DNA from 4 places in the Serratia sp. GW822-FHT06D09 genome. Region 2 is predicted to be linked to each of the others. Evidence: predicted binding sites of a transcription regulator. Region 2 holds the regulator's gene; each other region holds the start of a gene.

Region 1 (7,930 bases), on a different contig from region 2:
TGGACGCAGTTCGATGGCAAGGCCGGAATTAAAGGGTAATCCGGTTGAGTTGGCGCCCAGTTCATTCAGTACTTTGTCTGCGCCATGTTGATTTAATGCGATAGATAAAGAGAATATTTTGGTTAATGATTCCAGTGGAAATGTTTTTTGTGTATCCCCGGCTGTGTAGAGTTTTCCATCTATAGTGGCAATCGCGATAGCGTAATTCTTATCACTGTAAGCCGCCAATGCAGGAATATAATCGGCCACCTTACCACGATTATCATTTTTAAATTTCTGATAAGCCGATTGCACAAGGGCAGCATAATCGGGAGAGTCCGCAGCTAAGGCACCGGTGCTTGTCAGGGAAATGAACGGAATGGAAAAAAGTATAGCAAAAAGCTTAGGTTTCATAAAATGACTCCTACAGGATGGATAGGTGTTTGTATTAAATGAAGTTACTGACGTGAGTATTACAATGGGTATTGTGAATGTGAGAATGCTTTATTGATTTAAATACATGCAGCTATAGCGGTACTGTTTTAAAAGAATTTTAATAACAGCGTGGTGGTGCAGAGCACCGTAGGAAAGGTTGTGCTGTCTCCAATGCAGTAGCAGTGGGCGATCCCACATTATCAACTGACTGGATATATTGAGACCTAATTATTCGCTTCGACTTGCATCACGTCCAATTGATTATTTTAATTAATACACATTGGCTAATAGTCATGGCGAATCAAAAAGAGGATATGAAACATTGTTACTTTCATTGTGTAACAATAACGATAAACCTTATTAAATAAAAACGGTGAGCGTGATGCTCACCGTTTGCCGTTTATGCGTCGAGTTAGACCATATTCTTCAGGCGGTAAATCCATTCCAGCGCCTGGCGCGGAGACAGTGAATCCGGATCCAGGGCCTCAAGCGCTTCAACCGCCGGAGAGGTTTCCTCGTTCAGCAGCGTCATTTGGGTGGCGTCAACGGTACCGCTGGCGGTGTGGTTGGAGATGGCTTCCAGTTCACGCAATTTCTGGCGCGCGCGTTTGATCACTTCACGTGGCACCCCGGCCAGTGCGGCAACCGCCAGCCCGTAACTTTTGCTGGCGGCACCGTCCTGCACGCTGTGCATAAAGGCAATGGTGTCACCGTGCTCAAGCGCATCCAAATGCACGTTAACCACGCCTTCCATTTTTTCCGGCAGGGTGGTCAGCTCAAAGTAATGGGTGGCGAACAAGGTCATGGCCTTGATGCGGCTGGCCAGATTTTCGGCGCAGGCCCAGGCCAGGGATAAACCGTCATAGGTCGAGGTGCCGCGGCCAATCTCGTCCATCAGCACCAGGCTGTGTTCGGTGGCGTTATGCAGGATATTGGCGGTTTCTGTCATCTCCACCATAAAGGTGGAGCGGCCGGAGGCCAGATCGTCCGCTGCACCTACGCGGGTAAATATGCGATCGACCGGGCCAATGACCGCCTTGCTTGCCGGCACGTAGCTGCCGATATGGGCCATCAGTACGATCAGCGCCGTTTGGCGCATATAGGTGCTTTTACCGCCCATGTTAGGGCCGGTGATGATCAACATTCGGCGTTGGGGCGACAGTGACAGCGGGTTGGAAATAAAGGGTTCGCTCAACACCTGCTCCACCACCGGGTGGCGACCCTCGGTGATGCGCACGCCAGGCTGCTCGCTCATGGTCGGGCAGGCGTAGTTCAGCGTTTCGGCGCGTTCAGCCAGGTTGGCCAGCACGTCCAGTTCCGCCAATGCCGCCGCGCTTTGTTGCAATTCACCCAGATGCGGCAACAGCAAATCGAACAGCTCTTCGTACAGACCTTTCTCGATGGCCAGCGCTTTCCCTTTAGAGGTCAGCACCTTGTCTTCGTACTCTTTCAATTCGGGAATGATGTAGCGTTCGGCGTTTTTCAGCGTCTGACGGCGTACGTAATGGATCGGTACCAGGTGGCTTTGCCCGCGACTGACCTGAATGTAATAGCCATGAACACCATTGAAACCGACCTTCAGCGTATCCAGCCCCAGTTTTTCGCGCTCGCGGATCTCGAGACGGTCGAGATAGTCGCTGGCACCATCGGCCAAGGCCCGCCATTCGTCCAGCTCACTGTTGTAGCCGGGAGCGATAACGCCACCGTCGCGAACCAGCACCGGCGGGGCTTCCACCACGGCGCGTTCCAGCAAGTCCTGCAGTTCATCAAACTGACCCACCTGGGACAGCAGGTGCTGCACATGCGGAGTATTTACGCCTTTTAACAGCGCATGGATATCCGGTAACTGCTGGAAGGCATGACGCATGCGTGCCAGATCGCGCGGACGTGCGCTGCGCAACGCCAGACGGGCGAGGATACGTTCCAGATCGCCGACCTGACGCAAAGAAGGTTGCAGTTCAGCATACAGATCCTGCAGTGCACCGATGGCTTGCTGACGATCATTCAGTACCTTGATGTCACGAGTAGGCATATGCAGCCAGCGCTTAAGCATGCGGCTGCCCATGGCCGTAACGCTGTGATCGAGGATCGCCGCCAGGGTGTTTTCAGTGCCGCCGGACAGGCTCTGGGTCAGCTCGAGGTTACGCCGGGTAGCGGCGTCCATGATGATACCGTCCTGTTGACGCTCCATGGTGATGCCACGGATATGCGGCAATGAGGTGCGCTGGGTATCTTTTACGTACTGCAGCAGGCAGCCAGCGGCACGCAGTGCCTGATGGGCCTGTTCAACGCCGAAGCCGGTAAGATCGCGAGTGCCGAACTGCAGGTTAAGCTGCTGACGGGCGGTCTCCGGTTCGAATTCCCACAGCGGGCGACGACGCAGACCATGGCGCTGTTCAATCAGCGACATCTGTTCAAAGGTTTCGGGATAAAGCAGTTCGGCGGGGTTGGTGCGTTGCAGCTCGGCCGCCATGGTCTCAATATCTGCTGGTTCGGCAACGCGGAAACGGCCGGAGCTGATATCCAGCGTCGCGTAACCAAAGCCACGTGCGTCTTGCCAGATGGCGGCCAGCAGGTTGTCCTGACGCTCCTGTAGCAAGGCTTCGTCGGTGATGGTGCCAGGCGTGACAATACGCACCACTTTGCGCTCAACCGGGCCTTTACTGGTGGCCGGATCGCCGATTTGTTCGCACAGGGCAACGGATTCGCCAAGCTGCACCAGTTTGGCTAAATAGTTTTCCACCGCATGATGGGGAACGCCGGCCATGGGAATAGGCTCCCCTGCTGAGGCACCGCGTTTGGTCAGCGAGATATCCAGCAGTTGGGACGCGCGTTTGGCATCATCATAGAACAGCTCGTAAAAGTCGCCCATGCGGTAGAACAGCAGGATCTCGGGATGCTGAGCCTTGAGGCGCAGGTACTGCTGCATCATCGGCGTGTGTGAATCGAGCTTGTCGGTGCTATTCATAAGATTACTGTTTCCAATCCATTGAATTTGAAATGAGTTTTGACGTTGTTTTTCATCATTAGGTATCACGCCGTGTTACAAAAATCACGCCTGCAGGCGGTCGCAGGGCGAGGTAAAGCCATTGATCAAACCAGTCCCAAACGGAACGGAGGGCGCTGCGGCTACCGACGATGGGGATCAATAAGCTTTTATACCGACGCTATACTAGCCCAGCGGGCAATCCGCTGTCACAGGTAAAAATGGGGAGCTTTACGCAAACTGGGGTTGTAATGAACGAAAGGCGTTACAATCCCCGTTCTGGCTCTAAAAACCAAGCGTATCTGCTCAGAAATCACCCCATTCCCATCCGTTTTTCCTTCGGTCTCGACGCCTTCCCTTGATGACCAGTTCTAATCAAGGGCGAACTATTCTGTGCTCACTTATCCCCCGTTGCACGATCCCGCGAGAAGAATAATCCATAAATACCCTGCATGTTTATAACGTATTGTTTATAATTGGTATTTGTTTATTTTAGATGAATTAATTCGGTAATTTAAGGTTATTTGTGAGCCCGGTCACACTAATTTTTTATGCAAAATGTGAAGAGGGTCAATCTGGAAGGTCAAGGAGAGACGGTTCTTTACGCCGATGGCTTACCGGTCCGCTCCGATGCCTCCGTATACTGTTCGCAACCAGGGCAGAGCAACGGAAATTTTCATAAGGAATGTGCGCGAGGCAATCGCTATTGCATCTGGCAAACAAATGACACGGGGCTTTTTTGATTATCTTGAGGGATTGGGTATGGAAAAGAAAAAAATCTATCTGTTTTGTTCTGCCGGTATGTCGACTTCTCTGCTGGTCTCAAAAATGAAGGCGCAGGCCGAGAAGTACGAAGTGCCAGTGATCATTGCCGCTTATCCCGAAGCGCTGGCAGCGGAAAAGGGCGCAGAGGCAGATTTGATCCTGCTGGGGCCACAGATTGCCTATACGTTAGCCGAAGTACAAAAACAGCTGCCCAATAAGCCCGTCGAAGTGATCGATTCCGCTTTATACGGCAAGCTTGATGGCCTTGGGGTGTTGAAGGCCGCGGTCGCCACCATAAAAAAAGCTAACCAATAAAGGGGTCTGCCGTGAATACGTTAATTGCCTCGTTGGAAAAGGTCATACTGCCCTTTGCCGTGAAAATTGGTAAACAGCCCCATGTTAATGCCATCAAAAACGGGTTCATTCGATTAATGCCGCTGACGTTGACCGGGGCGATGTTCGTTCTGATCAACAACGTATTCCTCAGTTTCGGCGAAGGCTCGTTCTTCTTTTCATTGGGGGTACGGCTGGATGCGTCCACCATTGAAACGCTAAACAGCCTGAAGACCATCGGTGGCAGCGTTTATAACGGCACCCTGGGGATTATGTCCCTGATGACGCCCTTCTTTATCAGCATGGCTTTAGCGGAGGAGCGTAAGGTTGACCCGCTGGCGGCCGCGCTACTGGCGGTTGCCGCCTTTATGACGGTAACGCCGTTCAGCGTCGGTGAGGCTTATGCCGTCGGTGCTAACTGGCTTGGCGGCGCCAACATCATTTCCGGCATGGTGATCGGCCTGGTGGTGGCGGAGATGTTTACCTTTGTGGTGCGCCGCAACTGGGTCATCAGCCTGCCCGACAGCGTACCTTCTTCCGTGTCTCGCTCGTTCTCCGCACTGATCCCCGGGTTCCTGATCCTGTCGATCATGGGCGTGATTGCCTATTGTCTGACGCTGTGGGGAACCAACTTCCACCAAATCATCATGGACAGCATCTCGGCTCCGCTGGCGAAAATGGGCAGCGTGGTCGGCTGGGTGTATGTGATGTTCTCCTCGCTGCTGTGGTTCTTCGGGGTGCATGGCTCGATGGCGCTGGCCGCGCTGGACAGCGGCATCATGACGCCATTCGCGTTGGAAAACGTAGAGCTTTACAACAAGTATGGTTCGGTCGAAGCCGCCGTTGCCGCCGGCAAAGAGTTCCATATGTGGGCGAAACCTTTCGTCGACTCTTATATCTATCTGGGCGGGACCGGGTCTACGCTGGGGCTGATTATCGCCATCTTTATCGCCTCGCGCCGTGAAGACTATCGCCAGGTCGCCAAGCTGGCTACCCCGTCGGGCATCTTCCAGATTAACGAACCTATCCTGTTCGGCCTGCCGGTGATCATGAACCCGGTGATGTTTATCCCGTTCATTCTGGTTCAACCGGTATTGACGATCATCACCACGGTGGCCTATTACACCGGAATGATCCCGCCTATCACCAACATTGCGCCCTGGACCATGCCGGTAGGCCTGGGGGCGTTCTTCAACACCAACGGCAGTATCGTCGCCATGTTGCTGAGCTTCTTCAACCTGGGCGTGGCGACCTTGATTTACCTGCCGTTTGTGATGATATCCAACAAGGCGCAGAGCCAGATCGATCAGGCTACCGAAAGCGAAGAAGACATCGCCAAGGCGCTGAAATTCTAACTGTCAGTCTGGGGCAGCCTTTGCTGCCCCGGTTTTAGGGGCGTTTGGATGAAATATCAATTTGCTGACGATTTCTGGTGGGGAAGTGCGACCTCTGCGCCGCAGTCGGAAGGGGCCTCTGCACGGGATGGCAAAAGTCAGAACATCTTCGATTACTGGTATGACATTGCGCCAGAACGCTTTCATCATCAGGTCGGTCCGTCCGAGGCATCCACCTTTTATGACCGTTTCCAGCAAGACATCCTGCTGTTAAAAAAGCTTGGGCATAATACCTTCAGAACCTCTATTTCCTGGTCACGGCTGATCCCGGACGGGGAGGGCGAGCTGAACCCGAAAGCCGTCGCTTTCTATAACGCGCTTATCGATGGCCTGCTGGCTGAGGGCATTACGCCATTTATCAACCTTTACCATTTCGACATGCCGATGTGCATGCAGCGAAAAGGCGGCTGGGAAAGCCGGGCGGTGGTGGAAGCCTATGCCCGCTATGCCAAAACCTGTTTCAGCCTGTTCGGCGATCGGGTCACTCATTGGTTTACTTTTAACGAGCCGATTGTGCCGGTCGAAGCGGGCTATCTGAACGACCTGCACTATCCTTGCGTGGTTGATTTTAAAAGGGCAGTCGCGGTGGCTTACCACAGCGTGCTGGCCCATGCCAAAGCGGTGAAGGAGTTCAGGGCGTTGGGCCACCAAGGCGCGATAGGCATTATTTTGAACCTGAGCCCGACCTATCCGCGTTCGAACAGCCAGGAAGATGGCGTGGCCGCCCATCATGCGGATCTGTTGCTGAACAAAAGCTTCCTTGATCCTGTGACCAAAGGGCGTTATCCGCAAGATTTGGTTGATTTACTGCGCGCCAATGATTTGTTGCCACAAACGGCACCGGAGGACGCACAGCTGATTGCCGACGGCGTGGTGGATATTCTGGGCGTCAATTACTATCAACCGCGCAGGGTTAAAGCGAAAGAAGGCTACCGGGCCGACGCACCCGTGACGATGCCGGAAGATCTGTTCAGCTATTACGACATGCCTGGCCGCAAGATCAATCCGCATCGGGGCTGGGAAATCTATGAAAAAGGGCTGTATGACATCCTGATGGATCTGAAGGAAAACTACGGCAACATTCCCTGCTATATTTCAGAAAACGGCATGGGCGTAGAGGGTGAAGAGGCATTTATCGGCCCTAGTGGACGGGTGGAGGATGATTATCGAATCGACTTTATCCGCGATCATCTGAAATGGCTGCATCAGGCGCTGTCGGAGGGTTCCAACTGCAAAGGCTATCATTTGTGGACCTTTATCGACTGCTGGTCCTGGCTTAATGCCTACAAGAATCGCTACGGGTTAGTTCGGCTGGAGCGGGAGAGCCAACAGCGCACGTTGAAGAAGAGTGGCTATTGGTTTGCCGAGACGGCCCGGCAGAACGGCTTTGATTAACGGGAGCGCATGCGATGTCTGAGAACCTGGTTTCGCTGAATGCGAACGACGTTAAGCTGATTCGGGAGCAGGATTTCTTTAACTGCAAAGATTTTCATTTGTTCATTTATAACAAGGTGGAAAGCGCCACTGGGCTGCATCAGCATGACTACTATGAGTTCACCATCGTCCTGAGCGGCAAATGTTATCAGGAGATCAACGGCAAGCGCGTGCTGCTGGAACGGGGCGATTTTGTCTTCATCCCCATTGGTTCGCGCCATCAGAGCTTTTATGAGTTCGGCGCTGCGAAAATCTTCAACGTGGCGGTTGGCAAGGTGTTCTTCGAAGAGAACTATTTGCAGCAGTTGCCACGCTGTTTTGTCGCCTCCCAGGCCTATAGCCTGAAGAATGAATTCCTGGCTTATATCGAGTCGGTGGTGGGTTCCCCCCAGTTTCGCGAGGATGATTTTGCCGAATTCCTGGAAACGCTGACCTTTTATATCATCAGCCGCATTCGTCACTATAAGGAAGAGAGCGGCGAGGGGGACGATATCCCGCAGTGGCTGAAAAACACCCTGGCCGGCATGCATGATAAAGCCATGTTTGGTGAAAAGGCGCTGCTCAATATGGTGGAGTTGTCGGGAAAAACGCAGGAGTACCTGAC
Region 2 (7,930 bases):
GCTCCACGGTGGCGTCGTGACCGAACACATCGACGTGGCCAAACACGTCGATCTGCTGGTCGGCGTAGTACCCATCGTGAACCTGGAATGGATCCAGAAGTTGATCCGCGATACCGGTGAACGCGGCCACTCCCGCGAAGCGGTAATGGATTCGGTGGTTCGTTCAATGGAAGACTACATCAACTACATCACGCCGCAGTTTTCACGTACCCATATCAACTTCCAACGGGTGCCGACGGTAGACACCTCCAACCCGTTCGCCGCCAAGGCTATCCCTTCGCTGGACGAGAGCTTTGTGGTGATCCACTTCCGCGGGCTGGACCAGATCGACTTCCCTTATCTGCTGGCAATGCTGCAGGGATCTTTTATCTCGCATATCAATACGCTGGTGGTGCCGGGTGGCAAAATGGGGCTGGCGATGGAACTGATCATGGCGCCGCTGGTGCAGCGACTGCTGGAAGGAAAAAAAATCGAGTAATCTACGGGGCGCGGTACAACCGCGCCCCTTTATCCGTTACGCCAGGTCGCGGATTTCAAAACTGTGGGTCACGCTGGCGGCTTTGCTCAGCATCAGTGAAACCGAACAGTACTTCTCGGCTGACAGGTTGACCGCACGTTCCACGATCTTGTCGCTCAAATCTTTGCCGGTCACGATAAAATGCAGGTTGATGTGGGTAAACAACCGTGGCGCTTCTTCGCGGCGTTCAGAGGTCAGTTTCACCTCGCAATCACGCACGTCGTTGCGTCCTTTTTGCAGGATCGACACCACGTCGATAGCACTGCAGCCCCCTACTGACATCAGCACCATTTCCATCGGACTGGGTGCTTTATCGCCGGCGTTGCCGTCCATCAATACCTGATGGCCAGACGCGGATTCACCCAGAAACGTCAACCCTTCCACCCACTTAACTCTTGCCTGCATGCTGGTCACTCCGGTTAATTTCTTAAAATCAGAGTACGCTTTCGCATAGAAACTGGCAACGGAACCTGATGCTAATCATGCTGAAGCGAGACAACACGAGACACCCGCCTCACTCTGTGCTACAAACAGAGCCGCAATAAATCTTTCCGGGACACTGATTTCAGGGAAACTCCCAGGGAAAGGCTCCTTTACCGGTATGTTAACAGAATGTAGCTTGCAGCTCTCCCGGCAAGTTAATATGCTAGAGCGACAGCGTATATTTATGACACGCCTCAAAACCTGCTGATAGCCACCATTAAAACAACGGCGACAGCACGTTTTACAGGGAACTCTGACCCCTGTGACACAAGGCAGCGATAACAACAGAGGATAACAGCGAATGGTTCTCGGCAAACCGCAAACAGACCCTACTCTCGAATGGTTCCTGTCTCATTGCCATATCCACAAATATCCATCCAAAAGTACGCTGATTCACCAAGGTGAAAAAGCCGAAACGCTTTACTACATCGTCAAAGGCTCCGTCGCGGTGCTGATTAAGGATGAAGAAGGTAAAGAGATGATCCTGTCCTACCTTAACCAGGGGGATTTCATCGGCGAGCTTGGATTGTTTGAAGAAGGTCAGGAGCGTAGCGCCTGGGTTAGGGCGAAGACCGCCTGTGAAGTGGCTGAAATTTCCTACAAGAAATTCCGCCAGCTGATCCAGGTAAACCCGGACATCCTGATGCGCCTGTCTGCCCAGATGGCAAACCGCCTGCAGATAACCTCTGAGAAAGTGGGTAACCTCGCCTTCCTGGACGTTACGGGCCGCATCGCGCAAACCCTGCTGAACCTGGCGAAACAGCCTGATGCCATGACCCATCCGGATGGCATGCAGATTAAAATCACCCGTCAGGAAATTGGCCAGATCGTCGGTTGCTCTCGTGAAACCGTGGGTCGTATTCTGAAAATGCTGGAAGATCAAAACCTGATCTCCGCTCACGGCAAAACTATTGTCGTTTACGGCACCCGTTAATCACTGAAAAAACGGCGCGATAATTCGCGCCGTTTTTTTATGCCCCGATTTATCATGTGGCGCCGACTGATTTATCATCCGGAAGTCAACTATGCACTGCGACAAACGCTGGTGCTGTGCCTGCCGGTTCTGCTCGGGCTGTTGATCGGCCAACTGCAATACGGCCTGCTATTTTCCCTGGTTCCCGCCTGCTGTAACATCGCCGGGCTGGACACGCCCCACAAACGCTTCTTTAAACGCCTGATCGTCGGGGGTTCGCTCTTTGCGCTTAGCAGCCTGCTGCTGCAACAGGCACTGCTGTGGCAAGTGCCGCTACCCGCATTGATGCTCGGCCTGGCACTGTTGCTTGGCGTCAGCGGCGAAATCAGCCCACTGCACGCCCGCCTGCTGCCCGCCGCGCTGGTTGCCGCCATATTCTCTCTCAGCATGGCCGGTACGGTGCCGCTTTGGCACGCGCCGGTGTTATATATCGTGGGTACCGCCTGGTACGGCCTGTTTACCTGGTTCTGGTTCAAGCTGTGGAAAGAGCAACCGATGCGCGAGTCGCTCAATCAGCTCTATCTGGAGCTGGCGGACTACTTCGAAGCCAAATATTCGCTGTTGACCCAGCACACCGATCCGCAGACCGCCTTACCACCGCTGCTGGTGCGCCAGCAAAAGGTCATGGATCTGATCACCTTGCTGTATCAGCAGCTTAATTTTCTGCCCCATGCCAGCAATCTCGAACAAAAGCGCCTGCAACGCACCTTTCAGGTCGCGCTGGATTTGCAGGAACACATCACCGTCAGCCTGCACCTGCCGGAAGAGGTCCAAAAACTGGTAGAGCAGAGCCAGGCCGAAGCCATTATCCGCCGCAATGCACAGGTGATTGCCAATCGGCTGCGCACGGTAGCGCACGATATCCTCTATCATCAGCATTCTCAGCGTTTCAACATGGACCATGAGTTGGCAGCCCTGGAAAAAGTGGCGGCGCAGCACCCGGACAACCCGGTCGGCCAATTCTGTTATTACCACTTCAGCCGCATCGCCCGCCTGCTGCGCACCCAGCACCCACTCTACCGACGCGATCTGATGGCCAATCAAAACCGTCTGCCATTCTGGCCCGCGCTGGTCAGTTACCTGTCGTTCAAATCCAACGCCCTGCGCAATGCGGCTCGGCTGGGAGTCACCCTGGCGGCGGGCAGCAGCCTGGGCATGATTTTCAATCTGCCAAAACCTTACTGGATCTTGCTGACCATCATGCTGGTGAGCCAAAACGGCTACAACGCCACCCGGGTACGCATCCAGCACCGTGCGCTCGGCACCTTGGTTGGGTTGGTGATTGCCGCCGGATTACTGCAGCTGCAACTGCCCGAGGCTGAGACGCTGGGCGTGATGCTGGTGATCACGCTGCTGGCCTATCTGGTTTCACGTAAAAATTACGGGCTGGCGGTAATTGGCTTTACGGTGACGGCGGTTTACACCCTGCAACTGTTGGCACTGAACGGCACCCACTTCCTGGTGCCGCGCCTGATCGACACGCTGATCGGCTGCGTACTGGTGTTCGGCAGCACCATCTGGCTGTGGCCACAGTGGCAAAGCGGTCTGCTACGCAAGAACGCCCATCAGGCGTTGGAAAACGATCAACAGGCGCTGCGCCTGTTGCTGGAAGAGCAAGAACCCGATCCCAGCGCGCTGGCTTATGCCCGCATGCAGGTCAATCAGGCGCACAACGCGCTGTTCACCTCACTCAATCAGGCGATGCAGGAGCCGGGTTTTGAATCGAGCTACCTGGCAGATATGCGCCTGTGGGTTACGCACAGCCAGTTTATTGTCGAACACCTGAATGCGATGACCATTCTGGCGCGCGAGCACTATATGCTGACGCCAAAGCTGGCGGAGGAGTATCTGCAGTCTTGTGAAATCGCGCTGCAAAGCTGTCAGCAGCGGCTTGAATACGACGGGCCGAGCAGTGGCAACGGCATTATGCAGCCACCGGATTTGCAGCCGGATATGCCGGTGACTGAAATGGAACGCCATCTGCGGCGGATTTTGTCCCACCTGAGCGTCATGCACACCATCTCGTCACTGGCCTGGCGCCAGCGTCCGCACCATGGCATCTGGCTGAAGCGCAAACTGCGCGATCAATAAGGGCACCCTCGGTGCCCTTATGCATTAAGCGCCAATCACGTCCTGCACGGCCAGCTCAAACAGCGCCATCCCTTCGTCAATATCCTCGGTTGCTACCACCAGCGAAGGCGCAAAACGGATCACGTTTGGCCCGGCATTGAGGATCATCAACCCGCGTGCAGCGGCGGCAGTCAGGAAATCACGCGCCTTACCGTGGTGATTTTTCGTCAATTCGGCACCGATCAGCAGCCCCATGCCGCGAATGTCGCTGAAAACACCATATTTCTCGCCAATCTGCTTTAACGCCTGCACGTACAGTCCATGACGCAGTTCAATGCCACTGAGCACTTCCGGCGTATTGATCACGTCCAGCGCCGCCTCCGCCACCGCGCAGGCCAACGGGTTGCCGCCGTAGGTGGTGCCATGGGTGCCCACCTGCATCACCGAGGCAATCTCTTCGGTGGTCAGCATCGCGCTAACCGGGAAACCACCGCCAAGCGCCTTGGCGGTGGTCAGGATGTCTGGCGTCACGCCATAGTGCATATAGGCGAACAGTTTGCCACTGCGCCCCATGCCACTTTGCACTTCGTCGAATACCAGCAGCGCCTGATGCTGGTCGCACAGTTCGCGTACACCCTTGAGGAAGTCGGCGTCTACCGGGGTAATCCCCCCTTCACCCTGGATCGGCTCCATTACCACCGCGCAGGTATGGTCGTCCATCACCGCTTTCACCGCGGCCAAATCGTTGAACGGTACGTGTACGATATCGGCCGGTTTCGGCCCAAAGCCGTCGGAATATTTGGCCTGTCCGCCGACGGAGACGGTAAACAGCGTGCGGCCGTGAAACGCGTTATAGAACGCGATGATTTTGGTTTTGTACGGACTGTGGCGGGTAATCGCATAATGACGCGCCAGTTTGAAGGCAGCTTCGTTAGCCTCTGCGCCGGAATTGGCGAAAAACACCCGATCGGCAAAGGTGGCGTTAATTAGCTTGGTCGCCAGGCGCAGCGCCGGTTCGTTGGTGAACACGTTGCTGGTATGCCACAGGGTTTCGCCCTGCTGTTTCAGCGCCTCAACCAACGCCGGGTGGCAGTGCCCCAACGCCGTCACCGCAATGCCGCCGGAGAAATCGATGTACTCTTTCCCTTGCTGGTCCCATACGCGGCTGCCTTTGCCCCTGACCGGGACAAACTGAGCAGGTGCATAAACAGGCAGGATAACCTGATCAAAGGTGCTGCGGGTTACTGCAGATTTTTCGGTCATTATGGGGTCCACCCTGAAAGTAACTCAGTTTTTTAATGGCAATTGAATGAAAATATAATCACAAAATATGCATAAAAAACCATTAAAGGGCAAACGCAAATCACCTTGGCGACTAAAAAAAATCTAAGCAATTAACTTTTAAGGAAATTATCCAACAGCTGATGCCCCTGTTCGCTGAGGATGCTTTCTGGGTGGAACTGTACCCCTTCCAGCGCCAACTGCCGGTGGCGGATGCCCATGATCTCATCGCGTACGCCGTCGCGCTCACTCCAGGCGGTAACTTCAAAACAATCCGGCAAAGTAGCAGCTTCAAGCACCAACGAATGGTAACGGGTAACGGTCAGCGGGTTGTTCAACCCGCGAAAAACACCGCTGTCGAGATGGCGGATCGCCGAGGTCTTGCCGTGCATCACCTCGCGGGCGCGCACCACCTTAGCACCGAATGCCTGCCCCAGCGCCTGGTGCCCCAGACAAACGCCGAGGATCGGCAGCTTGCCGGCAAAATGTTGGATGGCAGCTAATGAGATGCCGGCTTCATTCGGGGTACAGGGCCCAGGAGAGATCACCAGACGCTGCGGCGCCAGCCTTTCGATATCGGCCAGTTGCAGCTCGTCGTTACGCTTCACCAGCACCTCGGTGCCCAATTCGCAGAAGTACTGGTAAAGGTTATAGGTAAAAGAGTCGTAGTTATCGATCAACAGCAGCATAGTGTTTCCAACAGACATCATCGCAATCGCAGGGGCGAATATGCCGCCCCGATTTACACGGGCGCAGTATACAACGCCCTCACGATACTGCCGCTACCGATAATTTCAGCTTACTTCTTGCGACCGCCCATGATCGAGCCCAGCACGCCGCGCAGGATCTGTCGACCGAGATCGCGTGCCATGCTCTTGGCGGCGGTTTGAACTATGCCGTCGCGCTTGCCGCCGCGTGGGCCGGTAGAGCCGAACAGAATTTCGTTCAGGCCGCCCATCAGGCCGCCACCCGCCTGCTGCTGCGCCTGGGGTTGCTGCGCCGGTTGGCCCGCTTGCGGTGCACCGACGGTGGCGAAACCTTCGGCAGACAGCTTCTCGTAGGCGGACTCGCGGTCCACCATATCCTCATAACGACCGTACAGCGGCGATTTATTGATCGCACTGTTCAGCCCTTCCGCCCCCAGCATGCCCATCTTGGATTCCGGCGCGATCACCATCGCCCGTTCCACCACGTTTGGCCGCCCTTTTTCGTCGAGGAAAGAAACCAGCGCCTCGCCGACGCCCAGCTCGGTGATCGCCGTTTCCGCATCGAAGGCCGGATTGGCGTGCATGGTTTGCGCCGCGGCTTTCACCGCTTTCTGATCGCGAGGGGTAAAGGCGCGCAGCGCGTGCTGCACGCGGTTGCCTAACTGACCGAGCACGCTGTCCGGAATGTCGAGCGGGTTTTGGGTAACAAAGTAGATACCGACACCTTTGGAACGGATCAGGCGTACCACCTGTTCGATTTTCGTCAGCAGCGCCGCCGGTGCGTCGTTGAACAGCAGGTGAGCTTCGTCGAAGAAGAACACCAGCTTCGGCTGCTCCGGATCGCCCACTTCCGGCAGGTGTTCGAACAGCTCGGCCAGCAGCCACAGCAGGAACACCGAATAGAGTTTCGGCTGATTAATCAGCTTGTCCGCTGCCAGCAGGTTGATGATGCCGTAGCCGTTGGCGTCGGTTTTCATCAGGTCATTGATGTCCAGCATCGGCTCGCCGAAGAACTGGTTTGCCCCCTGCTCTTCCAGCGTCAGCAATCCGCGCTGGATAGCGCCGACCGAAGCCGAAGAGATATTGCCATATTGGGTTTGGAACTGTTTGGCGTTGTCCCCAACGTACTGCACCATGGCGCGCAGATCTTTCATATCCAACAGCAGCAGCGCATTGTCGTCGGCTATTTTGAACACCAGTTGCAGCACGCCGCTTTGAACTTCGTTCAAATCCAGCAAGCGGGCCAGCAGTAACGGCCCCAGATCGGACACGGTGGCGCGGATCGGGTGGCCCTTCTCGCCATAAATGTCCCACGGAATAATTGTGCAGGCCTGCGGCTGCCAGTCAGTGACGCCAATTGCCGCCAAACGCGCCTGCAGCTTCTCGGAAGACACGGCTTCGGTACCAATACCCGACAGGTCTCCCTTTACGTCAGACAAAAAGACCGGCACACCAATGCGCGAAAACTGCTCGGCCATTTTTTGCAACGTCACGGTTTTACCTGTCCCGGTCGCTCCGGTGATCAGACCATGGCGGTTCGCCAATGCCGGCAGGATAACCAGATCCTGTACCGGTTTCCCGTCTTTCATCGCTTTGGCGATAATCCGTGCTTCACTCATTTTCTTTTCCTTGGACGCGACGCAAAAAGCGCCTGTTGATGTCAATAAAGCTATAAGGGGGACTTAACCCCGTCAAGGACAAACAAAAATCGGCCCCTTAACCCGCCAACTGGACAGGTAAATTTAGGATTCCGCTTAGCCCATTGCAGCCATGCCATAACCCACTTGAACAATAAAACACCGGTGATATAGTAAGCAGTACGCTGTATATACAAGGTATTTACCATGTCTGAATCTACCGTGGTTATCCGCGTGGATGACGAGTTAAAAATAGCTTTTG
Region 3 (7,930 bases), on a different contig from region 2:
TTGGATCAGGTGCTGGATGACTATCTGCTGCGCGGGTTGAACGTCGCCTGCCTGGTGGGTAACCGCATGAATAATCCGCTGGATGCGGCCCTGCTGTTGCGCCTGGCGGAGAAATACCGTCTGCCGGTTGCCACTACGCTGTCCGGCAAGGGCGCGTTTCCCGAAGGGCACGAGCTGGCGCTGGGGTTGTACGGTTTTGCCGGTCATACCCGGGCGGTGGAAACCATCAATGGCGATGAAGTGGATGTGTTGCTGGTGCTGGGTTGCGATCTGAGCCAACGCGATAGCCTGAACTGGAATCCGCGACTGCACGGCACCAAAACGTTGGTGGTGATTGACGAGGATTTCGATAAGGTCAGCTCGCATTATCAACCGGATATGCAGATTTTCTCCAGCCTGACCGGCTCGTTGCACCACCTGCTGGATGCGGTCAGCGACGATGACGCGCACCTGAACAGCATTAAGCGCTTGCGTAACGGCTGGCTTGAGCAGGTGGGTCAACTGCCGCTGGAGCAGCAACGGCCCGATTTGCAGGTGCGTCTTGCCGAGGGTGAGGCCAACATGTACCCCGGCGACGCCATCAAACGCATCCGCAGCCGTATGAATCAGGACACCAACGTGGTGGTCGATTCCGGCGCACACCGTATCTTTATGGCGCACCACTGGCAGGCCAGCGGCCGGGGCGATTACCATACCTCAAGCTCTCTGGCGCCGATGGGCTGGGCGATTTGTGCCGGCATTGGCATCAAACTGGCAGCGCCGCACCGCGACTGCGTGGTGGTTACCGGCGACGGCTGCATGCTGATGCACGGCATCGAGATCCAGACGGCCGCCCGTTATCAGGTCAAAATGACCTTTGTGGTGATGAACAACTGCGCTCACGGAGCGATGCACATCGACACCCTGCAAAACCGTGGGGTATCTGCGGACTATACCGCGTTGCCGAACCATGACTGGAAGGCCTTCGCCAACAGCCTGGGGGTTGCCTCCGCCAAAGCGGCGACGCTTGAGGAACTGGACGAAGCGCTGACCGCCGCGGCTGAGCATGAGGGGCCTTTCCTGATAGAAGTGTTGGTAGGAAATCATGTGGCGCCTAATCGATACTATGCCGAGAGCATCGTAGAATACGAGCAGCGTATCAAAGGCTTGTAAAGGCGTAACCCCAGATTCCAGGAGTCGTCATTCATTGTCCTTTGTATTACGCCATTCTATTTTGTTCACCGTAGTCATGGAGCGATAACAATGTATAAACTGACACTTCTGGCATTAATGATGGCATTTCAAGGCGCTGCACAGGCCGCAGAGGATCACGGCGAAGGCATAAACAAAGAAACCTTGCTGAAAACCGAAACCTCATGGGAGGGGACGCCGTACCAGCATTATCCGGCAGGCGCTCCGCAGATCACCATGTTGAAGGTCACGGTGGAACCGAACAAGGTGCTCGCCTGGCATACTCACCCGTGCATCAGCGCGGTGTATATGACTGGGGGCAGCGTTTCGCTGACGGTCAAGAAAACCGGCGTGAAACATACCTTTAAGCAGGGCGACTCCTTTACCGACACGGTAGATATCGTTCACCAAGGGGTTTCTGGTGATAAAGGCGCTGAGATGCTGGTATTCTTCGCCTGCGCTGATAATAAACCGCTGACGGTGAAAGCTGCCGAATAATATCCCCGCCGTTTTTCAAGCTGCGGCGATGTTGACTGCATTAGCCGTAGGGGGCGAATCAATTCGCCCCGTTTTATTTTGTCGCCCGTTGGGGTGATATACCGAGGAAATCATGGTTGCTTTGTGGATGGTCGTCGCCAGCGGGTTCTTTGCGTTGATGGGGGCCAGCATCAAACTGGCTTCGGCCAAGGTCGGTTTTTTCGACATCATTTTTTACCGCTCTGTGATTAACGTCCTGATCGTTGCCGCGCTGATCCATGTGAAAAATCTCGGTTTCCGCACCCAGCATTTGGGGTTGCACATGAAACGCGCCGCCATTGGCAATGCGGCGATGTACTGCGGTTTCTACTCACTAATCCATCTGCCGATCGCTACGGCCACCACGTTGGGCTACACCAATCCTATCTTTCAGTCGGCGATTGCCTTTGTCACTAGCAAAGGCCAACTGACCGGCAAGCTGCTGTTCTCGGTATTGCTGGGTTTTATCGGCATTCTGGTGCTGCTGCGCCCCGATACGCCGAACGGCGAGTATGCCGCGACCCTGATTGGCCTGCTTTCCGGCCTGCTGACCGCGCTGGCCTATTTTAACGTCGGTAAGCTGGTGCGCAGTGGCGAACCCGAACTGCGAGTGGTGTTTTACTTCTCGTTGGTGGGCACCCTGGTGGGCGGCATGATGACCTCAGTGGTGGGGTTTACCGCGTTGGACAGCGCCATGATGCTGTGCGTTTGCGCCATCGGCGTGTTCGGCAGCCTGGGGCAAATCACCATGACCCGCGCCTACGGCAGCGGCAATGCGGTGATTGTCAGCATTCTTTCCTATAGCACCATCATTTTCTCCACGCTGCTCGGCTATCTGTTGTTTGGCGAGAAGCTGTCCTACATTGCTGCGGGCGGCATGGCGCTGATTATTCTCTCCGGTGCGTTGGCGATAGTGAAGCGCGCTCCGGCAAAAACCTCGAAGGCGGCGGCGGTGTAAAGAGCACGGCATTAAGCGCTGGCGGGCGTCAGCGCAAATGCATTAATGAATCACTATGATGCATTCTTGGCTATTTTGACCGTTATACCCGAAAGGTATGATAAACGCGTTTCCTGAGGAGTTTGGTTTTCAGGGTTAGGTGTTTATCCAGATTGTTTCGGGAGAGAAAAATGTCTGAAGGTGTGGCTGTTGATGAAGCCGCTAAAGCGAAGTTGGGTGAGTCGCATTTTGCCATCCTGCTGTTTTTAGCCCTGGCATTAATGTCAGCATTGCTGAACAGCAGTGCGCCGACACCGCTTTACCCGCTTTATCAACATGAGTTGGCGCTAAGCTCGGTCAGCCTGACCGTCATTTATGGCGCCTATGCCGCCGGCGTGCTGATTTCGCTGTTCGGCGTGGGCAACATGGCCGGCAAGGTCAAAGATCTGCGCAGCATGATTGTACCGGCGCTGCTGGTGGTGTTGGCCGGGGCCTTGCTGTTTTCGATGGCCGATTCGTTTTTGATGATGTTTATGGCGCGTCTGCTGGCCGGGATCGGCACCGGGGCTTTGACCGGTGCGGCTAACATTGCGCTGGTGCGTTTTGGGCCGAAGGACGGCGGTAAAAATGCGGCGCTGATTGCCACGCTGTCATTCACCACCGGTCTGGCTTTGGGGCCGATTTTCAGCGGCGTGGCGCTGCAAACCGGGTTCCACACGACTTCGCTGCCGTTCATTATCATCATGGCGGTGGCGGCAGTTGCCGCACTGGGCGTGATGCTGAAATGGCCGGTTGAAGCCGTTGCGGTACCCCTCAGTGGGGCACCGGCAGCAGAAGCCGCGGCAGAAAAAAGTTCGTTGGCGGATGGCCTGCGCGCTACCGGAGGCAAGTTCTTCCTGTGTGCTGGCGCGTTGTTCATCTGCTGGGCAGTGGCTGCCAGTATTCTGGCGATAGGGCCAAGCGTATCGGAAAAGCTATTGGGCATGCACAGCCGGGGCGTTTACGGCTATGTGATTGCGGTTTATCTGGTGATTGCCGGTATTAGCCAGATCCTGAGCCGTCGCGTTAATGCGCGCCATTCGCTGATGTTTGGCTGTCTGGCGCAGGCGCTGTCAGTGGTGGTGTTCGCCGAGGCGATTCAGATCCACTCGCTGGCTCTGGCCAGTGCCGGTATGGTGATTGCCGGTTACGCCTACGGGGCGATTTTTGTCGGCAGTGCCACCTTGGTGAACCTGATTTCACCGAAGGCCAGCCATGCGAGACTGATTTCACTGTTTTACGTAATCGCCTATATCGCCAACTGGGTTCCGATCCTGCTGGGGGCGGTTATCGACCATGCCAGCCTGCATCTGGCGGTCAATCTGTTATTTCTGGTCAGTGCCGTGGTTTGCTTATCTTTGAGCTTCATGGTGACCCGCGCGGGTTTCCCGCGCTGATACCCGCCGAGTTTCAGGTTGTCCGTCGGCAACGTGAAATTCGCAGGGTAGCTGAACAACGATTTTAGCCACGCAAGGTGGCGAACGATTTCCCTGGTGTTGTTGTGTGTCATTTCCAGCGTGCTAGTCACGCTGGTTTTTTTTTGTGACAAATTCCTCAATTCTGCAATTTCAGTATTTCTCATTACAAAATTTTTGTGATTTACATCACTTGAATTTGCCGATTTTCGCGTAAACTGCGCGCTTTCTTTGCTGCGGGTCAGTTTATGAACGTTCTTTTTGCCATTGCTGTGACTACCGGGATCCTCTCCGGCGTGTGGGGATGGGTGGCTGTTAGCCTGGGGCTGATCAGTTGGGCCGGTTTCCTGGGCTGTACGGCCTATTTTGCTTGCCCGCAGGGGGGGCTGAAAGGGTTGTTGATCAGCACACTGACCTGCTGCAGCGGGGTATTTTGGGCGATGGCGATCATTCACGGCAGTGAGCTGGCGCCCGGCTGGAGCCTGCTCGGTTATCTGCTGACCGGCGCGGTGGCTTTTCTGATGTGCATTCAGGCAAAGCAGCAGTGGCTGGGTTTTGTGCCCGGCACCTTTATCGGCGCTTGCGCCACCTTCGCCGGAGGAGGCAATTGGTCTCTGGTGACCCTTTCCCTGTTGGTGGGATTAGTGTTTGGCTACGCGATGAAAAACAGCGGCCTGTGGCTGGCGGCGCGCAGCGAAAAACCGAAACAGGCGGCCGCTGTTACCGAACATGTTAACCGCTGAGTTAAATGGTGCCGCCGAGTGAGATGCGGTAGTGCAGATCAACGCGCTCAATGCACGGCACCCCTTTAATGCGTTTCAACAAGATCTCTGTGGCCACCTTGCCGATATCAAACCTGGGTGTAATAACGCTGGCGATGCCCGGCGTGGTGGCTTTGCCGATATCCAGGCCGTGAAATCCCGACAAAGCGATATCCTGCGGAACCCGCAGCCCCAGCCGCAGACACTCCTGTAAGACCCCAACGGCCAGATCGTCATTGGTGCATAAGATACCGTCCAAATCCGGGTAAAGCTGCCGTGCCATGGCCAGCATGTCGGAGCCGACCGTCACCGACGAAACACGGTGCGGTGTGATTTGGCGCGGTGTCAGGCCCTGTTTTTCCATCGCCCGGCAGTAGCCCTGAAAACGTTTGGTGTCGCGCGCATCGGACATGGCGCCAAAATAAACCACCTGACGTTTACCGCTGGCGAGCAGCGCTTCGGTCATGTCGTAACCCGCCTGGAAGTTATCGAACCCCACGGCGATCCTTCCTTCCGGACCTTCCAGATCCATCACCTGCGCCACCGGGATTTTGGCGGCCGTCAGGTACTTTTCCGCCCGCAGAGTATGCTCCGAATCCGTCAGGATCAGCCCGGCGATCGGGTAAGCCAGCAGTTGGACGATATGCTCTTCTTCGCGCTGCCGACTGTAGTCATAGTTCACTACCAGCGTTTGGTAGCCCTGTTCCAGAGTGATGGATTCGATTCCGGCCAGCAGATCGGCGAAAATTTGGTTGTTGAACGAGGGGATCAAAACGCCAATGCGCGGCTTTTGCGTTGAGCGTGCTTCATCGCCGTCGGTAAAGTTAACTTCCTTCATCACCTGGGCAATTTTCTCGGCGGTTTCGGCCGCCACCTTTTCCGGCGTTCGCAGATAGCGGCTGACGGTCATTTTGGTCACGCCGGCGAGCAGCGCAATATCTTGCAGCGTGACGCGTTGGTTCTTCATTCTGAGGCCTTAACAGGGTGGGGCGGCGAAATCGCGAATAACGCCATGTTAACAAATCGATTTAGTGATAACAATCGACGACATAAAGTATAAAAATCTTATTTTTCAATGAAATGTGTTGAGTTTATTTCCCGCGAGATTGCGTGGCTTCACGTTAAAGGTAACAGGTTTTAGTAACACTGTTTTAAGTGATCGTCATCACGTTTTTGCCGGCGGCGATCCGCTGAGATAGGCACCTGTCTTATCTGAATGACTCTGCCGGGGACGTTATGAACAACTTATTTTCACTGGATAATAAAAAAGTACTGATTACCGGCGCTTCTCGGGGCATTGGTTTTCTGCTGGCGCGTGGGCTGGCGGAGTACGGCGCTCACATATTGGTCAATGCGACCACCGAAGAAAACGCCCAGCGAGCCGTTGAAGCACTGCGCCGTGAGGGCTTCCGCGCCGATGCCGCGGCCTTTGATGTCACTAACTCCCAGGCCATTCATGCCGCTATTGAGAAAATTGAGGCGCAAAGCGGTGGGATCGATGTGTTGATTAACAACGCGGGCATACAGCGTCGCCACCCGTTTACCGAATTCCCGGAAAAAGACTGGGACGACATTATTGCCGTCAACCAGAAGGCGGTATTTATGGTGTCACAAGCCGTAGCCCGCCATATGGTGCAGCGTCAAAGCGGTAAAATCATCAATATCGGCTCGATGCAGAGCGAACTGGGCCGCGACACCATCACCCCCTATGCCGCTTCCAAAGGGGCGGTGAAAATGCTCACGCGCGGCATGTGCGTAGAGCTGGCGCGCTACAACATTCAGGTCAATGGTATTGCCCCGGGCTACTTCAAAACCGAAATGACTCAGGCACTGGCGGACAACCAAGAGTTTACCGCCTGGCTGACCAAGCGTACCCCGGCTGCCCGTTGGGGCGATCCGCAGGAGTTGATTGGCGCGGCGGTGTTCCTGTCGTCCAAAGCCTCTGATTTTGTCAATGGTCACCTGCTGTTTGTCGATGGCGGAATGTCGGCCGCGGTATAGCCGCCTGCTTATGAGAATATGATGATGAAAATTCAAACCCAATCCTGCGTGGTCAACGGCAAATATGACGTGGCGGTAGTGGAGCAGGAGGTTGAGTACCAGGGCCACGGCACGCTGGTGAAAATCACCCGTGGTGGCATCTGCGGATCAGACCTGCATTATTATCAGGAGGGTAAAGTCGGCAGTTTTCAGGTGCGTCAGCCGATGGTGCTGGGCCATGAGGTGATCGGTGAAGTGGTCGCCAGCGACACGGCTCGCCTGCCCGTGGGCCAGAAAGTGGCGTTAAACCCCAGCAAGCCCTGCGGGCAGTGTAAGTATTGCCGGGCGGATCAACAAAACCAATGTACTCAAATGCGCTTTTTCGGCAGCGCGATGTACTTCCCACATGTTGACGGCGCTTTTACCCAGTACAAGGTGGTTGATAGCGCGCAGTGCATTGCGTTCGACGCCAACTGCGACGAGAAGGTGATGGTTTTTGCCGAGCCGCTGGCGGTGGCGATACATGCCGCCAGCCAGCCCGGTGAAGTGAAAGGGAAAAAGGTATTTGTGTCCGGCGTCGGCCCGATAGGCTGCCTGCTGGTGGCGGCGCTGAAGGCGTTGGGCGCCGACGAAATTGTCTGCGCCGATCTCAGCCCGCGTTGCCTGGATATCGCCGGAGAGATGGGGGCATCCCGCTGTCTGCACGCCGGCAATGACGATTTCAGCAGCTATCAGCAGGAAAAAGGGTACTTTGATATCGCTTTTGAAGTCTCCGGCCATCCACTGTCGTTGCAGCGTTGTCTGGAGGTCACCCGCGCCAAGGGGACGGTGGTGCAAGTCGGTATGGGAAGCAGCTTCCCGGATTTCCCGCTGATGCTGTTGATCGCCAAAGAGCTGAATCTGCTGGGATCCTTCCGGTTTGTTGAAGAGTTCGCCCTGGCGGTGACGTGGTTGGCCGAGGGAACAGTCAATCCGCTGCCGCTGCTGTCCGCCGAGTTTGACAATCGTCAACTGGCTGAGGCGCTGACGTTTGCCGGCGACAAGAGCCGGGCCGCCAAAGTCCAACTGGTGTTCTGATTTTAGCCATCAGTCTGATGGCGGGGATCGACGAT
Region 4 (7,930 bases), on a different contig from region 2:
TTCCGACCATTCTCCTGTGATGACATCTTGTTCGCGTGCAGCACTTTTGCTGTTATGACCGCTGATGCTCTGGCATCAATCAGTTATACGCATCCGGGGCCCATTGAGCCCGGCTTTATGTTACCGCCTGAGGCGGTTTCGGGTCGGCCTTGCCGACCAAAGGAGATAACATGGTTTTCACCCGTAAACTGCTGCCTTTGCTGGTGGCGGTGCAGTTTGGTATGGCTGGTGCCGGCATGGCGCATGCCGCCTCTTACCTCTCCGTCGGTTATTTCAACGGCGGGGGTGACGTTACCGCCGGTCCAGGCGGTGACATCAACAAGCTGGACGTCACGCAAATCACCCACCTCAATTACTCCTTCGGCCTGATCTACAACGATGAGAAAGACGAATCCAATCCGGCGCTAAAAGACCCGGCTCGCCTGCACCAGATTTATCTGTCACCTAAAGTGATGGCCGATCTGAAGCTGCTGCCGGTATTGCGTAAACAGAATCCGGAGTTGAAAGTGCTGCTGTCCGTCGGCGGTTGGGGTGCTCGCGGTTTTTCTGGTGCGGCGGCAACGCCAGAGAGCCGGAGCGTATTTATCCGTTCGGTGCTGGACGTCATCAAGCAGTACCAACTGGACGGCATCGATCTCGACTGGGAGTACCCGGTTAACGGCGCCTGGGGGCTGGTCGAAAGCCAACCGGCGGACCGGGCCAACTTCACAGTGCTGCTGAAAGAACTGCATAGCGCCCTGAATAAAAATAAATTGCTGACCATCGCCGTGGGTGCCAACGTCAAAAGTCCGCAGGAATGGGTGGACGTCAAAGGTATTGCGCCCTACCTCGATTACATCAACCTGATGACCTACGACATGGCGTACGGCACTCAGTATTTCAACTCCAATCTGTATGATTCCAAACAGTGGCCGACCGTCGCGGCGGCCGATCGCTACAGCGCCAATTTTGTCGTGGATAACTATTTGGCCGCTGGACTTAAACCGGCGCAGTTAAATCTGGGCATCGGTTTTTATGGTCGGGTACCCAAACGCGCCACTGAGCCCGGCATCGACTGGGACAAAGCCGACGCAGAGAAAAACCCTGTCACCCAACCCTATTTCACCGCGCGCGAAACCGCCGTCTTCAAATCACTGGGGTTGGACCTGACCAAAGACAGCTACTTCAAATATAACGATATCGTCAGCAAGCTGTTAAACGATCCACAGCGGCGCTTCAGCGCCCATTGGGACAGCGATGCCCAGGTTCCCTATCTGACGATGAAATCCGCCGAGGGCAAACCTTTATTCGCCATTTCGTACGAGAACCCACGCTCGGTTGAGCTGAAGGCTGATTACATCAAAAGTAAGGGATTAGGGGGCGCGATGTTCTGGGAATATGGCGCAGACGACAATAACCGGCTCGCGCATCAACTGGCGGAATCGCTGGGGATCAACGGCGGGAAAGGCTAAACCCACGGGGCGATGTCACTATCGCCCCGTTATTCGATTTACTGCGGTTTCAGCTTAGCCAAGGGTTCAGCGATAAACTGCTGTTTCAGCTCTTGCTTGCTCTTCATCACAATCTGGCCGTCGGTGCCGATACTCATGTGTTGCGGATCGGCATTGTGCAACGACTGCCACAGCATGACCGCCTGCAGGCTGTTTTCTTTCTGTTCCGGAGTCAGGGCTACGCCATCCGGCCACTTGCCCAGCTCAACGGCCAATACCAGCCGTTGATAGATTTCCGGCGTCATGGCGGCAATCAGGTCTTTCACATCCATCAGGGCTTTTCCTTACTCGTGCAAGAATAATTAGCTGAATCGATTTTTCTAACAACGTACTAGCTCTAGCCAGCCGTTTTCTCACCGTTCTCACCGTCGGTAAAACTGAGCGACGCCGAGTTAACGCAAAAACGCTCGCCGGTCGGCTGCGGGCCGTCGGGGAATACGTGGCCCAAATGCGCGTCACAGTGACCACAGCGGATCTCAACGCGATGCATATTATGTGAATTATCATCAAGATAACGAATCGCATCGTCAGATACCGGCTGATAGAAGCTCGGCCAACCACAGCCGGAGTCGTACTTGCTGTCTGAGTAGAACAGCGGGTGGTTGCAGCACAGGCAATGGTACACGCCCTCGCGTTTGTTGTGCAGCAATTTGCCGGAATACGGCGCCTCGGTACCACGTTCCTGAGTCACATAACGTTGGATTTCATTCAGTTCCGTGGCCGGATGGTCAGGGGTTGTCTCTTTAGCCATTTGTGCGTTTCTCTGAATGTGGATAATGTCAACGAAAACAATGAGTAATAATAACAAAAAATTAACAACACTGCAGCGCTTTTTGGCCTAAACTGTAGCCCATAAAGGTCACGTCGCGGCAATATGTGATACCGATCACATATCTTATATGGACTGACTTTATACTTGGCGGTTTGACCCCATATTACGGATGAGGCCGAACGCAAACGGAACGTGCAATAAGCGCTCAAACCAGGCTGCGAGGTTTGATTTGCAGCAAGTATTGACACGATTCCGCTTGACGCTTGGTAAGGTTTTTGTAATTTTACAGGCAACCTTTTATTCACTAACAAATAGCTGGTGGAATATATGACTATCAAAGTAGGTATCAACGGTTTTGGCCGTATCGGTCGCATTGTTTTTCGTGCTGCTCAAGAACGTTCTGACATCGAAATCGTTGCAATCAACGACCTGTTAGACGCAGAGTACATGGCTTACATGCTGAAATATGACTCTACTCACGGCCGCTTCAACGGCACTGTAGAAGTTAAAGACGGCCACCTGGTTGTTAACGGCAAAACCATCCGTTGTACCTCAGAAAGAGATCCGGCTAACCTGAAGTGGAACGAAGTCAATGTTGACGTCGTTGCAGAAGCAACTGGTCTGTTCCTGACTGACGAAACTGCACGTAAACACATCGCTGCAGGCGCTAAGAAAGTTGTTCTGACTGGCCCATCCAAAGACGACACCCCAATGTTCGTTATGGGTGTGAACCACAAATCTTACGCTGGTCAGGAAATCGTTTCTAACGCTTCTTGTACCACCAACTGCCTGGCACCACTGGCTAAAGTTATCAACGACAAGTTCGGCATCGTTGAAGCGCTGATGACCACCGTGCATGCAACTACCGCAACTCAGAAAACCGTTGATGGCCCGTCTCACAAAGACTGGCGCGGCGGCCGCGGCGCATCTCAAAACATCATCCCTTCTTCTACCGGTGCTGCTAAAGCAGTAGGTAAAGTTATCCCAGAACTGAACGGCAAACTGACCGGTATGGCGTTCCGCGTTCCTACCCCGAACGTTTCTGTGGTTGACCTGACTGCTCGTCTGGCTAAACCTGCTTCTTACAAAGAAATCTGTGCTGCTATCAAAGCTGCATCTGAAGGCGAGCTGAAAGGCGTGCTGGGCTACACCGAAGACGAAGTGGTTTCTACCGATTTCAACGGCGAAACTCTGACTTCCGTATTCGATGCCAAAGCCGGTATCGCTCTGAGCGACACCTTCGTGAAACTGGTTTCTTGGTACGATAACGAAACTGGTTACTCCAACAAGGTTCTGGATCTGATCGCTCACATCTCCAAATAATGGATTGATGCCAAGCTGATGATGAGGGCGACATTTTTGTCGCCCTTTTTTTGTTTCTACGGCGAACAAAAGGCCAACCGATGAACGAAAAAATTTTCACCCTACCCGTTACTCAGCAAATTTCTCCTTATATCAGCCAACGGCAACTCGACGAACTGCCCGTGGTGGTGGTTTCCCACCCGAAAGTGCGTGCGGCTATCACGCTGCAAGGCGCGCATCTGTTGGCCTGGCAACCCAGCGGTGAAAAGCCGGTCATTTGGCTGAGTAACAACACGCCATTTAAAAAAGGCAATGCTATCCGCGGCGGCGTCCCCATTTGCTGGCCCTGGTTTGGTCCGGTGGCAAAACCTTCACACGGTTTCGCCCGCAATCAGCCCTGGAGTCTGACGGCGCATGATGAAGATGATAACGGCGTCATTCTGACCTTCACGCTGAAAGACAATGAGCAAACCCGTAGCCTGTGGCCACACGCCTTTACGCTGATTGCCCGCTTCAAGCTAGGCGAAGAGTGTGAGATAGAGCTGGAGTCCCACGGTGATTATCAGGCCACTGCGGCGCTGCATAGCTACTTCCAGATCGGGGACATTGAACAGGTTAAGGTAGCCGGCCTCGGCGTGCCTTATATCGATAAAGTCGCTGGGGGCGCCGAAGCCAAACAGACCGGTGACGTGACCTTCGTCGGCCAGACCGATCGGGTTTATACCCAGCCGGAGGCCTTTAGCCTGATCAAAGATGCGGCGCTCCAACGCACCATTGAGGTTCATCACCATCACATGAGCGATGTGATTGCCTGGAACCCTGGCGTAGAGCTTTCTTGCAGCATGGCGGACATGCCTAACGACGGGTATAAAACCATGGTTTGCGTGGAAACCGGCCGCGTCAGCAAACCGCTGATCGCAGCAGGGGAACAACCGGCACGGCTGGCAGTGACCTTCCGCACCCGCAAGAACGCGTGATCGCAGCAGGGGCGGTGAAAACTGCCGCCCTGCATCATTGCACTACAGATGTGCAAAAGGGGCGCCAGCGCCCCTTTATGATGCCTACATTGCACTTTTTTTGTGCATTCGCTTTTTAGAAGCTGTAGCTCACACCCGTCATTAACACCCCGGTGTAAGATTTATCCACCATCGGGCTGTCTTTCACTTCATCAGACAGTTTGATGTAACGCCCCATAAAGAAGGCATTCCAGTCTTTGTTGATCTTGTAGTTGGCGCTCAGCTCAACGTAAGGTGCCCAGCTGTCGCTTGGCGTGTAGCTGTCCAGACCGCTGCGGCGAGATTCGTTATCGCTAACGCCGTAGTAGTATTTGTTCTGGTTTTTGCTGCTCCACGTCACACCCACACCCGGCACCAAGGTGAAGGCGTCCAGCTCAAACTTGTACAGATAGGCGAAGTCACCAATCATGCCGTTGCTGTAATCCAGGGTATCACCGGTAAAAGTGGTACGCAGGGTGCCCCAATCAGCATTATGCGTATAAGCCAGACCGGCCATCAACGTGCCGCGACGCTTGTCCAACTTCTTCATGCGATCGTCGTCACTGTCGCCCGGACGGTAGCCCAACGGCGAGTAGTAACCCATCAGACTCAGTTGGTTTTCCTGATCTTTCCACAGGTAATAACCGGCGGTCAGGGTACGGAAGTAGAAGTCATCCCCTTCATAGTTGATGACGGGTACCGGATACACGCGGTCCTGATAGCCACGATACGGATCCGGGCTAACCAGCGCGGAAGCACCGAGTGACCAGGTCCCAGCCTGAGCACTTTGCGCACAAACCATTGCGGAAGCGATAATTGCTAGCGTTTTGAGTTGAAAAATCTTCACTGGTTCTTTTTCCATAAATAACAGAGTTAATAGCTGGCTTAGTTTATGTGAAATTGTCGTTACGCGCCTAATCTTTACAATAGAAAACAACCAAGATCGAATAACTTAGAATAGAAATATGAATTAATCATGGCGGAACAGTGACGTTTTTTGCCGCAGGCCGCGCCAGACAAGGCATTTGGCTATCCCTGTCATAACTGAGTCATTGATATGACTTAAAAAAAGCTTTTTACCACGCAGGAAATTTTCTGGTATGCAAACTAAGCTTAAATCAGAAGGTGAATGAATCCTGAGCCCAGTGGCAATACAGCGCAACTCGCGATAATAAGCGCACCAAGTTGGCATACGGGTTGCTGTACTCAAGGATAACTTCTTCTTTCGGGGGCCAAAACACAATCATCAGCTCCCTTTAACCTGTGCTAATAACGAAAGGACGGGCATCGCCATGAACATATTTGACCACTATCGCCAGCGCTACGAAGCTGCCAAGGACGAAGAGTTCACACTGCAGGAATTTCTTACCATCTGCCGGCAAGATCGCAGTGCATATGCCAATGCGGCAGAACGTCTACTCATGGCTATCGGTGAACCAGTTATGGTGGATACCGCGCTTGAGTCGCGTATGTCTCGCCTGTTCTCCAACCGCGTGATCGCACGCTATCCGGCATTCGAAGAGTTCTACGGTATGGAAGAAGCTATCGAACAGATAGTCTCTTACCTGAAACATGCCGCTCAGGGCCTCGAAGAGAAGAAACAAATTCTTTATCTGTTGGGCCCCGTCGGCGGCGGTAAATCATCGCTGGCAGAACGCCTGAAAGCGCTGATGCAACGCGTGCCCATTTATACCCTGAGCGCCAACGGCGAACGCAGCCCGGTAAACGACCACCCGCTGTGCCTGTTCAATCCGCAGGAAGATGCCACTATTCTGGAAAAAGAATATAACATTCCGAATCGTTACCTCGGCACCATCATGTCCCCTTGGGCGGCAAAACGCCTGCATGAATTTGGCGGCGACATCACCAAATTCAAAGTGGTCAAGGTGCGTCCGTCCATCCTGGAACAGATCGCCATCGCCAAAACGGAACCGGGTGACGAGAACAACCAGGATATCTCCGCGCTGGTCGGCAAGGTCGATATTCGCAAGCTGGAAAACCACGCACAAAACGATCCGGATGCCTATGGTTATTCCGGCGCCCTGTGCCGTGCCAACCAGGGGATTATGGAGTTCGTGGAGATGTTCAAAGCGCCGATCAAGGTGCTGCATCCTCTGCTGACCGCCACCCAGGAAGGTAACTACAACGGTACCGAAGGGATCTCTGCCCTGCCGTTCAGCGGCATTATTCTGGCGCACTCCAACGAATCCGAATGGGTGACCTTCCGTAACAACAAAAACAACGAGGCCTTCCTCGACCGCGTTTACATCGTCAAGGTGCCTTACTGCCTGCGAGTTTCGGAAGAGATCAAAATCTACGACAAACTCCTGGATCACAGCGAACTGACCCATGCGCCGTGCGCCCCTGGCACGCTGGAAACCTTGGCGCGCTTTACCGTGCTCTCACGCATGAAAGAACCGGAAAACTCCAGCATCTACTCGAAGATGCGCGTCTATGACGGCGAAAGCCTGAAGGATACCGATCCGAAAGCCAAGTCGTACCAGGAATACCGCGACTACGCCGGGGTCGATGAAGGCATGAACGGCCTGTCCACCCGCTTCGCATTTAAAATTCTGTCGCGGGTGTTCAACTTTGATCACGCAGAGGTCGCCGCTAACCCGGTTCACCTGTTCTATGTGTTGGAACAGCAGATCGAACGTGAGCAATTCCCGCAAGATCTGGCAGAGAAATACCTGGAGCACCTGAAAGGTTATCTGATCCCGAAATACGCCGAATTTATCGGCAAAGAGATCCAGACGGCCTATCTGGAATCTTACTCGGAATACGGTCAGAACATTTTTGACCGCTACGTGACCTATGCAGACTTCTGGATCCAGGATCAAGAGTACCGTGATCCGGACACCGGCCAGCTGTTCGATCGCGAGTCCCTGAACGCTGAACTGGAGAAAATCGAGAAACCGGCCGGCATCAGCAACCCGAAAGATTTCCGCAACGAAATAGTCAACTTCGTGCTGCGCGCCCGTGCTAACAATAGTGGCCGTAACCCTAACTGGACCAGCTATGAGAAGCTGCGTACCGTGATCGAGAAGAAAATGTTCTCGAACACCGAAGAGTTACTGCCGGTGATTTCCTTTAACGCAAAAACCTCAACGGATGAGCAGAAAAAACACGACGACTTCGTCGACCGTATGATGGAGAAAGGCTACACCCGCAAACAGGTTCGTCTGCTGTGTGAATGGTATCTGCGGGTCAGAAAGTCTTCGTAACGTCTAATGAGAATTAGCGTCATGGAGATGGCGTATACCCAAAATAATTGGCGTTGCATCAAGGCGGTAAGAGCGCTTATCCCGATGAGCTTACTCTGGTAAGTGATTCGGGTAAGTGACCGCAACCAACAAGGCAACGGCAAG

Evidence for each region. The regulator CRP, encoded in region 2, controls carbon source genes, mostly activating them, when cyclic AMP is high. The targets are predictions, from matches to a motif close to ATGTGANNNNNNTCACAT.
Region 1: a site for CRP is predicted at 3,959-3,976, ahead of AC1RKG_RS16735 (PTS sugar transporter subunit IIB). Genes of this name have one in related genera too.
Region 3: a site for CRP is predicted at 5,992-6,009, ahead of idnO (gluconate 5-dehydrogenase). Genes of this name have one in related genera too.
Region 4: a site for CRP is predicted at 2,365-2,382, ahead of msrB (peptide-methionine (R)-S-oxide reductase MsrB). Genes of this name have one in related genera too.

Annotation. Positions count from the first base shown of each region.
Region 1 covers NZ_JBXALO010000006.1:302,269-310,198, forward strand. The annotation lists gene glsA (glutaminase A) at 1-393, opposite strand, end outside; gene mutS (DNA mismatch repair protein MutS) at 827-3,382, opposite strand; gene AC1RKG_RS16735 (PTS sugar transporter subunit IIB) at 4,163-4,480, shown strand; gene chbC (PTS N,N'-diacetylchitobiose transporter subunit IIC) at 4,492-5,853, shown strand; gene AC1RKG_RS16745 (glycoside hydrolase family 1 protein) at 5,902-7,287, shown strand; gene chbR (transcriptional regulator ChbR) at 7,302-7,930, shown strand, end outside.
Region 2 covers NZ_JBXALO010000016.1:12,460-20,389, forward strand. The annotation lists gene AC1RKG_RS23690 (phosphoribulokinase) at 1-478, shown strand, start outside; gene AC1RKG_RS23695 (OsmC family protein) at 515-922, opposite strand; gene crp (cAMP-activated global transcriptional regulator CRP) at 1,302-1,934, shown strand; gene AC1RKG_RS23705 (YccS/YhfK family putative transporter) at 1,989-4,064, shown strand; gene argD (bifunctional acetylornithine/succinyldiaminopimelate transaminase) at 4,089-5,306, opposite strand; gene AC1RKG_RS23715 (aminodeoxychorismate synthase component II) at 5,438-6,013, opposite strand; gene AC1RKG_RS23720 (helicase HerA-like domain-containing protein) at 6,124-7,650, opposite strand; gene AC1RKG_RS23725 (hypothetical protein) at 7,876-7,930, shown strand, end outside.
Region 3 covers NZ_JBXALO010000003.1:2,527-10,456, forward strand. The annotation lists gene AC1RKG_RS07690 (thiamine pyrophosphate-binding protein) at 1-1,152, shown strand, start outside; gene AC1RKG_RS07695 (cupin domain-containing protein) at 1,243-1,668, shown strand; gene AC1RKG_RS07700 (DMT family transporter) at 1,781-2,644, shown strand; gene AC1RKG_RS07705 (MFS transporter) at 2,815-4,059, shown strand; gene AC1RKG_RS07710 (DUF1097 domain-containing protein) at 4,326-4,820, shown strand; gene AC1RKG_RS07715 (LacI family DNA-binding transcriptional regulator) at 4,822-5,805, opposite strand; gene idnO (gluconate 5-dehydrogenase) at 6,075-6,839, shown strand; gene idnD (L-idonate 5-dehydrogenase) at 6,864-7,895, shown strand.
Region 4 covers NZ_JBXALO010000003.1:677,875-685,804, reverse strand. The annotation lists gene chiD (chitinase ChiD) at 171-1,451, shown strand; gene AC1RKG_RS10970 (YeaC family protein) at 1,490-1,762, opposite strand; gene msrB (peptide-methionine (R)-S-oxide reductase MsrB) at 1,828-2,241, opposite strand; gene gapA (glyceraldehyde-3-phosphate dehydrogenase) at 2,590-3,585, shown strand; gene AC1RKG_RS10955 (D-hexose-6-phosphate mutarotase) at 3,666-4,541, shown strand; gene AC1RKG_RS10950 (MipA/OmpV family protein) at 4,657-5,421, opposite strand; gene yeaG (protein kinase YeaG) at 5,852-7,786, shown strand.